Regions from separate parts of the Mesorhizobium sp. GW821-FHT07A06 genome, predicted to be linked through region 1. Evidence: riboswitches for the same ligand, from Rfam matches in the RefSeq annotation. Region 1 holds a riboswitch; the other holds the start of a gene.
The links. A riboswitch is a leader RNA that binds a small molecule or an ion and turns the genes downstream of it on or off. The one in region 1 is predicted to bind thiamine pyrophosphate.
Positions count from the first base shown of each region.

Region 2: another riboswitch for thiamine pyrophosphate. It lies ahead of AC07SZ_RS08845 (YkoF family thiamine/hydroxymethylpyrimidine-binding protein); the one in region 1 lies ahead of thiB (thiamine ABC transporter substrate binding subunit).

Region 1 covers NZ_JBWKRC010000005.1:326,545-332,379, reverse strand. Annotated here, with positions in the region: gene AC07SZ_RS18710 (M48 family metalloprotease) at 1-291, opposite strand, end outside; gene thiQ (thiamine ABC transporter ATP-binding protein) at 551-1,327, opposite strand; gene thiP (thiamine/thiamine pyrophosphate ABC transporter permease) at 1,320-2,915, opposite strand; gene thiB (thiamine ABC transporter substrate binding subunit) at 3,094-4,092, opposite strand; TPP riboswitch at 4,136-4,251, opposite strand; gene AC07SZ_RS18690 (thiamine diphosphokinase) at 4,339-4,998, shown strand; gene AC07SZ_RS18685 (ABC-F family ATP-binding cassette domain-containing protein) at 5,000-5,835, shown strand, end outside.
Region 2 covers NZ_JBWKRC010000002.1:709,534-715,368, forward strand. Annotated here, with positions in the region: gene AC07SZ_RS08830 (ABC transporter substrate-binding protein) at 1-421, opposite strand, end outside; gene AC07SZ_RS08835 (ABC transporter ATP-binding protein) at 414-1,181, opposite strand; gene AC07SZ_RS08840 (ABC transporter permease) at 1,178-1,996, opposite strand; gene AC07SZ_RS08845 (YkoF family thiamine/hydroxymethylpyrimidine-binding protein) at 2,031-2,639, opposite strand; TPP riboswitch at 2,630-2,743, opposite strand; gene AC07SZ_RS08850 (hypothetical protein) at 2,937-3,245, shown strand; gene AC07SZ_RS08855 (formyltransferase family protein) at 3,350-4,138, opposite strand; gene msrA (peptide-methionine (S)-S-oxide reductase MsrA) at 4,656-5,174, opposite strand; gene AC07SZ_RS08865 (glycosyltransferase family 39 protein) at 5,384-5,835, opposite strand, start outside.

The DNA of each region.
Region 1 (5,835 bases):
GTAGGTCTGGGTCGGGTTCGCCGACACGACGGTCAGGTTGCCGACCACCTTGGCGACCATGCGCTCGAGCTTGGGATCGGAATACTCGCCGCCATAGGTGGCCAGGATGCGCGGATGCTGCGCCTTGGCGAGTTCGGCGAGTTTGTTGTTGGCGGCGACATTGTCGACCGTGATCGGCTTGTCGGACGGCTGGAAGCCGGATTCCTGGACCTCCGGAGGCGTGAACATCTGGCAGCTTGCAAGCGCCACGGCAAAGCCGGCCAGCGCCAGAAAGCGCGCCAGTGGATTCATTCGCAGCTTGTCAACGCCGATCGCCAGAACGGCTTCCTTTCAGGTCCTGGCGCATGACCACGAAAATCGGGGGCGATCTTCGGAACCTGTCATGCGCAAAAAACAAACTTCTACAGCATCCGTCACGCGTCCCTCGAGACGTGCGGCGGATGCTGTAGGCAAATCACGGCTTGTGCCGGACCAGTAGGGCGGACCTAGCCACACTACTTCTGCCATGGCAAGCAAGCGCCCCATCGCCTGAGGCCGGTTTGACCGTAAATTATGTCCGCTTCCGGGCAATATCTCGTGATACGGCATTCCCGGCACTCGCACCGATATAGCGCCGGAACGCATCGGGACCAGCCCCGGCAAAGAAATCGCCCGCGCTGCCGGTCGCCGCCACAAAACCATTGTCCAGAAACACCACATTCTGGCCGATGCGGCGGGCGTCCTCCGGCTGGTGCGTGACGAACAGCACCGTCATGCCACGTTCCGCATGCACGCCGGCGACCAGATCGAGCATGTCGTCACGCAAGGCTGGCCCGAGCGAAGCGAAGGGCTCGTCGAGCAGAAGCACCGGGCGATCACGCACCAGCACGCGCGCCAGGGCGACGCGCTGGCGCTCGCCGCCGGAGAGCTCGCGCGGCAAGCGTTTTTCCTTGCCGCCAAGGCCTGTGCGCGCCAGCGCCCCGGCGATATCAGCGCGGTCCGCCTCCGTCAGCCGCAGCGATGGCGAGCGGCCGAGCCCGACATTCTGCTCGACGGACAGATGGGCGAAAAGGTTGTTTTCCTGGAACACCATCGACACTGGCCGTTCAGCCGGTGGCGCGGCGCCGGCGTCGGTCCCGCCGATCAGCACGCGGCCGGACAACGGCGTCTCGAACCCGGCTATGAGGTTGAGCAGCGTCGACTTGCCCGAACCGCTCGGCCCCATGATGGCGGTGATTTCCGCCGCGGCGAACGTGACATCGAAGGCGAGCGGAGCCTCGCCATAGCTGAACGAAACCTTGTCCAGCCGCACCGGAACGCCCTTCCTGTCCATTGCCCCGTCAGACATTGCCGACCTTTTCCCTGCCGAGCCAATCCGCGGCCAGCACCAATGCGAGACAGACGAAGCCAAGCAACAACGCCAGGCCGGCGGCGTCCTCGGTGCGGTAGCTGCCCATGCGCGCCAGGAGAAGGTAGGGCAAGGTCTGCACGGAATCACTGCCGAACAGCGCGATCACGCCGAGATCGCCGAGCGAAAGCGCCATGGCGAAAGCAAAAGCGGTGGCGAGCGGACGCCGCAGTGATGGCCAGTCGACCAGCCGCAATCTCGCCCAGCCGGCAATGCCGAGCTGCGCGCAGAGCCGTTCGTGACGCTCGCTCGCCGCGTCATAGGCGGGACGGACGGCCCGCAGCGCGAACGGCATCGCCATGACAGCATTGACGGTGACAACCATCACCGGGGCCACGGCGAAGACATCGCCGGCATGGCGCAGCAACAGGAACCAGCCGGCGCCGATGACGATGGGCGGCACGACCAGGACGAAACCCGCGCCGGTGTCGGTTGCGTGCTCAAGCAATGTCCTTGGCCCGGCACGGCGGCCCAGCGCCAGCGCTCGCCGCGCCATGGTGAGCGCCAGCGACAGCATCACCGAGAGCAGCGCCGACAGGAAGGCGAGCACCGCGCTGGTCAGCGTCGCTTGCCGGACGGCGGCCTCGCCGGCGAGCCGGTCGAGATCGGCGCCCAAACCGGCGGCCACGGTCGCGGCCATCGGTCCGACAACGAACAGCAGGGCCAAAACGATGAGCGCGGCGTTCAGCGACGCCTCGGTTCCGTTGACGGAGAGATAGCGGCGCGGCGCGACCGGCAGGTTGGTGTCGCCGACGACGTTGGCGCCAAGCCGCGTCAGCGCCAGCACCACGACAAAGGTCAGGGCGATCTGCAGCAATGTCAGGGCGACCGCGCGCGCGGGATCGAAATCGAAGCGCAGCGCCTGATAGATCCCGACCTCCAGCGTCGTCGCGGCAGGCCCGCCGCCGAGCGTCAAAACGATGGTGAAAGACGTGATGCAGAGCATGAAGACCAGCCCGGCGACGCCAGGCAGAGCGGCACGCAGCGTCGGCCATTCAATCAACCGGAACGCCGGCCGCGCGCCCATGCCGAGCTGGCTCGCCAGCCGCCACTGGTCGGCGGGAATGGTCTGCAGCGCCTCGAGCAGCAGTCGCACGCTAAGCGGTAGGTTGAAGAAGACATGGGCGACGAGAATGCCGGACAGGCCGTAAATGCCAGGCCAGCCCCCGCCGCCAATCGCGCTGAACAGCCCGGCGAAGTAGCCGGCGCGACCGTAGAGCGCCAGGATGCCGAGCGCCGCGACAATCGCCGGCAGCGCCAGCGGCACGGCAAAGAGCTGCAGGATGAAGGCGCGGCCAAGGAAGCGCGGATGCCGCGACAGGGCGCGTGCGACGAAGAGTGCCGGGATGACCGAAAGCAGCGTCGAAAGGATTGCCTGCCAGAGCGTGAAGCGCACGACGCGAAGGAGATAGGGATCGAAGGCCGCCCACGCGCCCGAGAAGTCATGAGCGCCTTCGACGAGCAAGCCGGCAAACGCGCCACCGATCAGCAGCGTGATCGCGGCGAGCGCGATGATGCCGGCGGTGATGCGGGAGTCAGATGCGCGCCTTCCACCCTCCCCCTTGTGGGGAGGGTCGGAGCGCGGATGCCGCGAAGCGGTGTCCGCGAGCCTGGGTGGGGGTGAGGCAGTGCTCAGTGTCGCAGCCCCCACCCCGCTCCGCTGCGCGGATCGACCCTCCTCACAAGGGGGAGGGTGAAGAGCGCGTTCATTTGCTCATCACCGCCAGCCATTCATCGACCCAGGGCTTGCGGTTGGCCGCGACCTCCTCCGGGCTGAACAGCAAGGTCTTGGTCGGCTTGACAAGCCTGTCGAAGGCCGGGTTGAGCGGCTTGTCGGTCTTGCCGGCCGGGAACATCCAGTTGGTCTCGGGGATCGCGTCCTGGAATTTCGGTCCGGTCATGAAGGCGATGAACTTTGCCGCCAGCGGGTTCCTGGCCCCGGTCGTGGTGATGCCGGCGACTTCGATCTGCAGGTATTCGCCCTCTTCAAAGGAAGCCGCCTGGTAGCGCTGCGTATTCTCGGCGACCATGTGGTAGGCCGGCGACGTCGTGTAGGACAGGACCATCGGCGCCTCGCCCTTGGTGAACAGGCCATAGGCCTCGCTCCAGCCGGGCGTCACGGTCAGCACCTTGGCCTTGAGCTTGGCCCAGGCCTCCGGCGCCTTGTCGCCATAGACGGACTTCACCCACAACAACAGGCCGAGGCCCGGCGTCGAGGTGCGCGGATCCTGGATGACGATCTTGTCGTCGGCACTGCCTTCGACCAGGTCCTTCAGGCTCTTGGGCGGGCTCTTCAGCTTCTCGGTATCGTAGACGACGGCGAAATACCCGTAGTCGAACGGAACGAAAGTATCGTCGCTCCAGCCGCCCGGCACATTGACGTCGCTTACCGCGCCATGCGGCGCGAACAACCCGCTAGCCTTGGCATCGGCGGTGAGATTGGTGTCGAGGCCAAGCACGATATCGGCCTTGGTCGACGCCCCTTCGAGCTTGACGCGGTTGAGCAGCGCCACGCCATCGGCGACCGAGACGAACTCGACGTCGCAGCCGCATTCGGCCTCGAACTCCTTCTTAACCACGGGACCTGGACCCCAGTCGGCGGTAAAGCTTTCATAGGTGTAGACGGTGAGCTTGTCCTTGGCCAAGGCCGACCCCGACAACGCAACGACCATGGCTGAGACAAGAGAGTATAAAAGCGTGCGCATCGGCGCCTCCTTCGTTCGCGTGACAAGGAATTGAGGCGTCGGACTGTCCGAAACGTCTAATCCCTCCGCCGGTACAAACCGGATCAGGTTCAGCGGGTTGGCGAGACTGCCTCTCAGCCGGTCCGCGAAAGATCGCGTCCGGCACCCCGTTAGAGCGTTTCGACACATAGGCCCGGCCGAGGAACCGCGCAAGTGGGAGTTTGCCGCCTTCCGTTTCCGCCGCCGGGCTGGTACAGGCCACCGGATATGAGCACATTCACCATCCTGCTTGGCGGCGATCTCATCCGCACGCCCCGGCTCGACCGCCAGGTCGAGGGCTCGCGCGTCATCGCCGCCGACGCCGGCATCGGCCACGCCAGGCTGCTCGGCCTTGTGCCGGAACTGTGGGTAGGTGATTTCGATTCGGTGCCGGCCGACCTGCCCGCCGACCTCGCCGCAGTGCCTCGCCAGACCTTCCCGGCGGAAAAAGACAAGACCGATGGCGAACTGGCGATCACGGCGGCCCTTGAGCGCGGCGCGACCCGCCTTGTGCTGGCGGGCGCGTTCGGCGGCAGGCGCGCCGACCATGCCTTCCTGCATCTGGCGCTCGCCCTGCGCCTGGCCGAGGCCGGAACGGAGGTGCTGCTGACCAGCGGCGCCCAGGAAGGCGTGCCCCTTCTGTTGGGAAAGGCCGGCTTCGACTATGCCGACGGCACGCTGTTTTCGATCCTGGGTTTTTCCGCACTTGCCGGCCTGAGCGTCACCGGTGCCAAATGGCCGCTGAACCAGGTCGAGGTGGCCTTCGGCTCATCACTGACCATCTCCAACGAGGTCAAGTTCGACAAGACCGGGGGCCGCCTCGACATCGCGCTCGGCCATGGCCGCGCGCTGCTGCTCGCCCATCCCTATCCTTTGCCCGAAAGCTGACATGGCTCCGCCTCTTCTCAATCTCGACGGGATAAAACTGACCTTCGGCGGCACGCCACTGCTCGACGGCGCCGCCTTGACCGCTTCCGCCGGCGACAAGATCGCGCTGGTCGGCCGCAATGGCTCCGGCAAGTCGACGCTGCTCAAGATCGCCGCCGGCCTTATCGAGCCGCAGGACGGCGAAGTCTTCCGCCAACCCTCGGCGACGGTCCGCTATCTGCCGCAGATGCCCGACATGGAAGGTTTCGCCACCGTGCGCGCCTATGTCGAGGCGGGCCTCGGGCCCGCCGACGATCCCTACCGCGCCTCCTATCTGATGGAGCATCTTGGATTGTCGGGCGAAGAGCGGCCGGGCGATCTCTCAGGCGGCGAGGCCAGGCGCGCAGCCCTCGCCCGCGTCATGGCGCCGGAACCCGACATTCTGCTGCTTGATGAGCCGACCAACCACCTTGACCTGTCCGTCATCGAATGGCTCGAAGAAGAGCTCGTCCGCACCTCTTCGGCGCTCATCGTCATCTCGCACGACCGCCGCTTCCTCGAACGCGTGTCACGCGCCACCGTCTGGCTCGACCGTGGCCAAACCCGCAGGCTGGACAAGGGTTTTGGCCATTTCGAGGAATGGCGCGATCTCATCCTGGAAGAGGAAGAGCGCGAGCAGCACAAGCTTGGCCGCCAGATCGTGCGCGAGGAGCACTGGCTGCGCTATGGCGTCACGGCGCGGCGCAAGCGCAACATGCGCCGCCTCGGCGAGTTGCAGACCATGCGCCAGCGCTTCCGCGGCCATCGCGGCGCCGAAGGCAACGCCACCATGGTGGCGAGCGATGCCGCCGAATCCGG
Region 2 (5,835 bases), on a different contig from region 1:
AACCGCCATAGGTCAGGCCGTCTAGGTCCCTCGGGCTTTTGATCTCGCTGCGCGCCGCATTGAAGACCACGCGGCCGGTTTCGGCCTGCACCACCGCATAGACCGCCTTCAAGTCGGCACCGGCGGTCCTCTGGGTGAAAAGGCTGATGGTGCCGTTGATGCCGAAATCGGCAACGCGGTTGGCGACCAGCGTGCCGGCGCCGGTGTCGCTGTAGGGCAGGATGTCGGCCGCGAGGCCGGCCTCGCGGTAAAATCCCTTGTCGCGGGCGACGAACAGCCCGATGTGGTTGGTGTTGACGGTCCAGTCCAGCGCGACAGATACTTTTTGCGTTGCCGCAAGCGAGCGGCTCGATCCCCCAACCAGCGGAAGACCGCTGGCAAGGGTGAGCAGCAAAGCCTGCCGGCGCGTCAAGTCAGTCATGGTCATGTCCTTTGGATGGTTGAGGGTTGAGCAAGATGTCGAGGATCTCGGCCTCGAGTGCGCCGGCCTGTCGCGCGGCGGCGCCGGTCGGATCGCGCGGGCGCGGCAGCGGCACCCTGATTTCACGCAGCACACGGGCCGGGCGCGCCGACAGCACATAGATGCGGTCGGACAGGAACACGGCCTCGCGCACATCGTGCGTGATCAGCAACGCCGTCCAGCGATGGTGACGCCACATCTGCTCGAGCCAGCGCTGCATGGCCGCGCGGGTCAGCGCGTCGAGCGCGCCGAACGGCTCGTCGAGCAGAAGCATGTCGCGCTCCTGCACCACCGTGCGCAAAAGCGCCGCGCGCTGGCGCATGCCGCCCGAAAGCTGTGCCGGAAAATGCCGCTCGAAGCCGGCAAGCCCGAACTCGGCAAACAGCGGCGCGACGCGAGCCCGCGCCACCTTGCGCCTGGTGCCTTGCACTTCCAGGCCGAGCGTCGTGTTGTCGATGATACGCCGCCACGGCATCAGCGCGTCGCGCTGCGGCATGAAAGCAAAATGCCTGCCATGGTCGTCGAGCGGCGCGCCATCGAACAACATCTCGCCCCCGCCATGCTCGGCACCTGTCAGGAGTTGGAACAGCGTCGACTTGCCGGCACCCGAAGGCCCAAGGATGGAGACGAATTCGCCGGCGCCAACGCTGAGCGAAATATCGGCGAGCACGTCGAGCTCGTCGAATGCCTTGCGCACATGCCGCAATTCGAGCCGGCTCATCTCCGCGCCCCCTTCCCCGCCGGCTGCCGGCCGGCCCGTTCCCACGGCATGGCAAGGCGCTGCAGGAGCGCCGTCAGCCCGAACAGGACAAGCGTCAGCGCGGCGCTGACACCGACGGCGGCCAGCACCAGGTCGGGGCGGAAATTGTTCTTGGCGTTGAGCATGTAGATGCCCAGCCCTTTCGCCGCACCCGCATATTCGGCGAAGATGGCGCCGACCACCGCATAGGTGATGGAGATCCGCAGGCCCGCGAAGAAATAGGGCAGCGCCGAAGGCAGCCGCGCCAGCACGAAGACGCGCCAGCGCCCTGCCCCCATGGCGCGCAGCATCTGGCCGATCTCTGCCTCGGTCGCCTCGTAGCCCTGCACCAGAGCCACCAGCATGGGAAAGAAGGTGACCAGCGCGACCAGCATGATCTTCGGGGTCAGCCCGAAGCCGAACCACAGCACCACCAGCGGCGCGATCGCCACCAGCGGCAAGGTCTGGCTGATGATGAAGACAGGAAACAGCGCGCGCCGCAGCGGCTGGAAGAAATCGACCAGCATGGACAGCAGAAAGGCGGTACTGAGCGAGCAGGCAAAGCCGATCAGCGTGGCGCGGATGGTGGGGATAGCGTTGTCGACCAGCGCCTCGCGATTGAGCAGCGCCTGTTCGAAGACGCGTGACGGCGCGGGCAGGATCGTCGGCTTGATGCCGGAATAGGTGGCGTAGAGCTCCCACGCAACGAGCAGCAACCCGACCGAGATGACGGCGGGTATAGCCTTGGCAAGGGAAGCCGCGATCGGGCGCGGCACTGATGATGAGACCACGAGCATAACCTTTGACGGGTCGCGCGGAAGCGCGGCCGGCCTAGACAGCCGACGGGCTGTTGGCCGAAACCGTGACGTCGAGGGTTACGTGGCCGGCCCCCGGCCCGAAGCGGCAGAAGGCCTCGTTCAGCGCCGAAAAGATCGCGCCAGTGTCGCCGCGCAGTTTGGTGCAGAAGTTCTTGGAGCGATCGTAGACGCCGGACTGCTTCAGGAAATCGATGCAGCCATAGATCTCGTCCATGTGGTCGCCTGTGCCCATCACATAGAGTGAGAATTGCGCCGCCGCCGGCTGGCCGGTGGCAGCAGCATTGCGCACCGCGGTGATGGCGGCTTCCTTGCGTGGGCCAAGCGGCCCGACAGGTCCGCCAAACGCGTCTGAGCGGCAGATCGGATCATCCGGCTCGCCCGGGCAGCCGCGCGAAATGGCCGCCGACAGCACGCAATGCTTGCCGCTCCGCGCCGCCGCCACGAACAGATCGCGCAGCGCCGGGAACAACACTTCGGGCGGCCCGACCAGCAAGGTCGAGATGTCGTCGGTCTCGATCCTGAGCCTGTCCCGGTAGGGATCGAGCGCGCCGAGCGCACCGAGGATGACGCCGACGAAATCGTCGGCCATGGGATATAGGGAAATCTGTGCGCCTGAAAACATCGCCCGCCTCGCTCCGCTGGTATTACCCAGATCAGCTTCTAGGGTCTGTGGGCTTGCCGCCCCCGTCTCAGCCCCGACCGTACGGAGCACCCCTGTGGATGGACGCCTTAAAGCACCATTCGCACCGAAGGGGAAGCCGTTTTTTCGGCGCACCGGGCCAAAAGCATTGCACCAGATCTGATCACAGGATGGGCGCCGGAGGTCCTCCCCGCGCGAATTTATCGGGAACCTTCGCCACGCCGCGAGGTTGACCCACCAGTCGCAACGCGACGAGTTCACAGAAATGGAGACAGAACCATGTTCATGAAAATCCTCGCAGCTTCGGCGTTCACCGTTGCCCTTGCAACATCCGCGATGGCGCAAAGCAATAGCGCAAATGGCACGGACGGGTCGAGCGGCAGCGGCCAGTCGATCACCGTGGACCCCAGCACGCCGGCGTCACCCAACACGGTCGATCCGGCGGCGACCAACAGCACCACCACCGCCCCGGGCGACATGAATTCCAATGCGGACAAGAACTGCCCGACCAATCCCCAAGGTGCGCAGAGCGATGCCAACGGCAACGCAACCGCCCCGACGGTGAACGACAACAACTGCGGCAAGTAATTTCGATCGCAACCAGGGAGATCGCGGAGCGCGAGCGCCGCGATCTCCCTGTGTAACCGGTCTCAATGACCGGGCTCCGGCAAGCCGCTTTTCTCGCTGAAACGCTATTTCAGGACACGGCTTCTGACTTGAGGGCGCGCAAAAGCGGCGCGCAATTTCAAGAGCCGTTTGAGCAGGCGGCCATGGGTTAGATAGCGGACCCTGCCATCGGCGAGATCGAACTCGGCGGTGCCCCATCGTGCGACCGGCGCTTGTCCAGTCGGCGGGCCAAGTCGTCCGATTTGGAACGCCAGTCTGACCTTGCGGCCGGCGACATCCAGATAAATCCCTGGAATATTGCCCAGCACATGCCATAACCGCGCGACATGCTCGATCGACATGGCCGGCGAGATCATCGTGTGGGCCGGTTCAAGCCGCGCCCAGATGAAATCTCCCGCCGGCTGTCGTGTCCCCGAAAGGTTGCCTTTGCAGTAGGCGGGCGCCACCTCGCTCACCAGCGTGTGCATTGCGCTTGCCAAGCCGTCGATCAGGGCCCGCCGCGACGCCCAGTCTGTCTCCGAAAACGACACCTGCCCGAGGATGTCGCCGTCGTCGAAGGCGGCGGACATCTTGTGCAGCGTCACACCGCCATGAACGGCATGCTGGCCGTCCACCGCCAGGCGGTGGAGAGGATGCGGCCCCCGATAGTTGGGCAGCAGCGCTGGGTGAAGATTGAGCCCGCCCTTGGGAAAAATGCTCAGCAATTGCGGTGGGACCAATGTGGGGAAAGCATAGCAGATCAACACAGCGGCGTTGACCTGCGACAATTGATTGCCGAGCGTGTCCCAATCATAAGGCCGCCCAAATTCGATCAGCCTTGCCGGCGTGTCGCCGACATAGCGCCTGAGCAACAATCTGCGTTTCAGTCTTCGGCGTAGATTGCCGGTGCTGAAGTGCTTTGGGCGCCGACGCAACCCAGGCACAACGATAGCCCCGATGCGATGGCCTGCTTCAAGCCACCCTGCCAGCAGCGGCCCGGTAAAGTGGTTGACGTCGAGTATGAACACGGCCGAAAGCCGGTCTTGCCCGGTCTGCGGGCTCAAAAGCAGCACCCTCTCAAAGCGCCCGTCAAGCCGATCACCTCATTCAAACGACGATCGAGCCAGGCCTTTTCGGGGGGCCGACCGCTTGCCAATGAAGGCCGTCGATCAGGTCTTGATTTGCGAAGACGGTATCAAGGCGGTGACGTCCGAAAGGCGGCCCCCTTTCGTCAGGACTGGCTTCTGATAAATCTTCTTCATGCTTCCCCCGTCGGATCATCCGCGCAATTTCGGCAATGCCACCGCCCGTCAACCGTCATGCGATGGCTGGCCGAGCGGCAATCGGCGAGGCGATTATAGTCCCATGCCGTGCGAAAGCCTATCCGTAAACTTATGAGACGGCTTTCTCACGAACCGGCAGCTTCCAGCCTGGCCTGACGAAATGGCAGGTATAGCCGTTGGGATATTTCTCCAGATAATCCTGATGCTCGGGCTCGGCCTCCCAGAAAGCACCTGCCGGTGCGACTTCAGTAACGACCTTGCCCGGCCACAGGCCGGAGGCATCGACGTCTTCAATGGTGTCTTCGGCGACGCGCTTTTGTTCGTCGCTCGTATAGTAGATCGCGGAGCGGTAGCTCATCCCGACATCGTTGCCTTGGCGGTTGCGCGTCGTCGGATCATGGATCTGGAAAAAGCGCTCCAACAATGTGCGATAGCTGATCACGGCCGGATCGAAATTGATCTCGATGGCTTCGGCATGGGTGCCGTGGTTGCGATAAGTGGCATTGGGTACGTCGCCGCCGCTATAGCCGACACGAGTGGAGATGACGCCGGGGTAGCGCCGTATCAGATCCTGCATGCCCCAGAAACAGCCGCCGGCAAGCACCGCGCGTTCGGTCGAAGTCGCCATGTCACGTCTCCTCAAGAAAGCAATTCAGGGGAAACGCTAGCTGTTTCCAGCCTGAATTGCACAACAACAAATTGGATTTCCCACAAATGGGCATTGTCGGCGGCTTCGTCCAGTCGACTGGAAGTGAACGCGGCGCCTACAGGGTGCGTGCGACCCATGCACGAACGAAACTATCACGATGCGGAACGGGATCGACCGCTCGACAGGCTTCAGTTGCGCGGATGCCGGGTCCGGCTGTCGGCGGCAAGCGGCAAATACCGCGTGCCGGGCGGAATGGCGGCAAAATTGATCGTCACTGGCGGCGCCCCGCGCGACCAGTTGAAAAGAACGGTCTTGACCGGGATGTCGTCCAGCCATGCCCGCAGTTGCGGCGGCACATCACGCCCCGACCAAATCATCAGCATGCCGTGGTCGCGCAGCCGCTGTGTTGTGATCCAGGGCGCGAATCGCGTATTGAGGTCGGTGAAGATCGAAGGCTTGTCATAGGCGTTGAGGCCCGCCAGCATGGCCAGATTGGTATCGCCGCCGACAATGTCGAGCCGGCCGGGCACCGCTGCGTGCCAGACCGCCTCGGCCTCGTCCGAGATCGGTTGCGCCGGCCAGCAGACGGCGTCCATGCGCCCCCGCACATTGCAATCCGTCCAGCGGATCGCCGCATAGG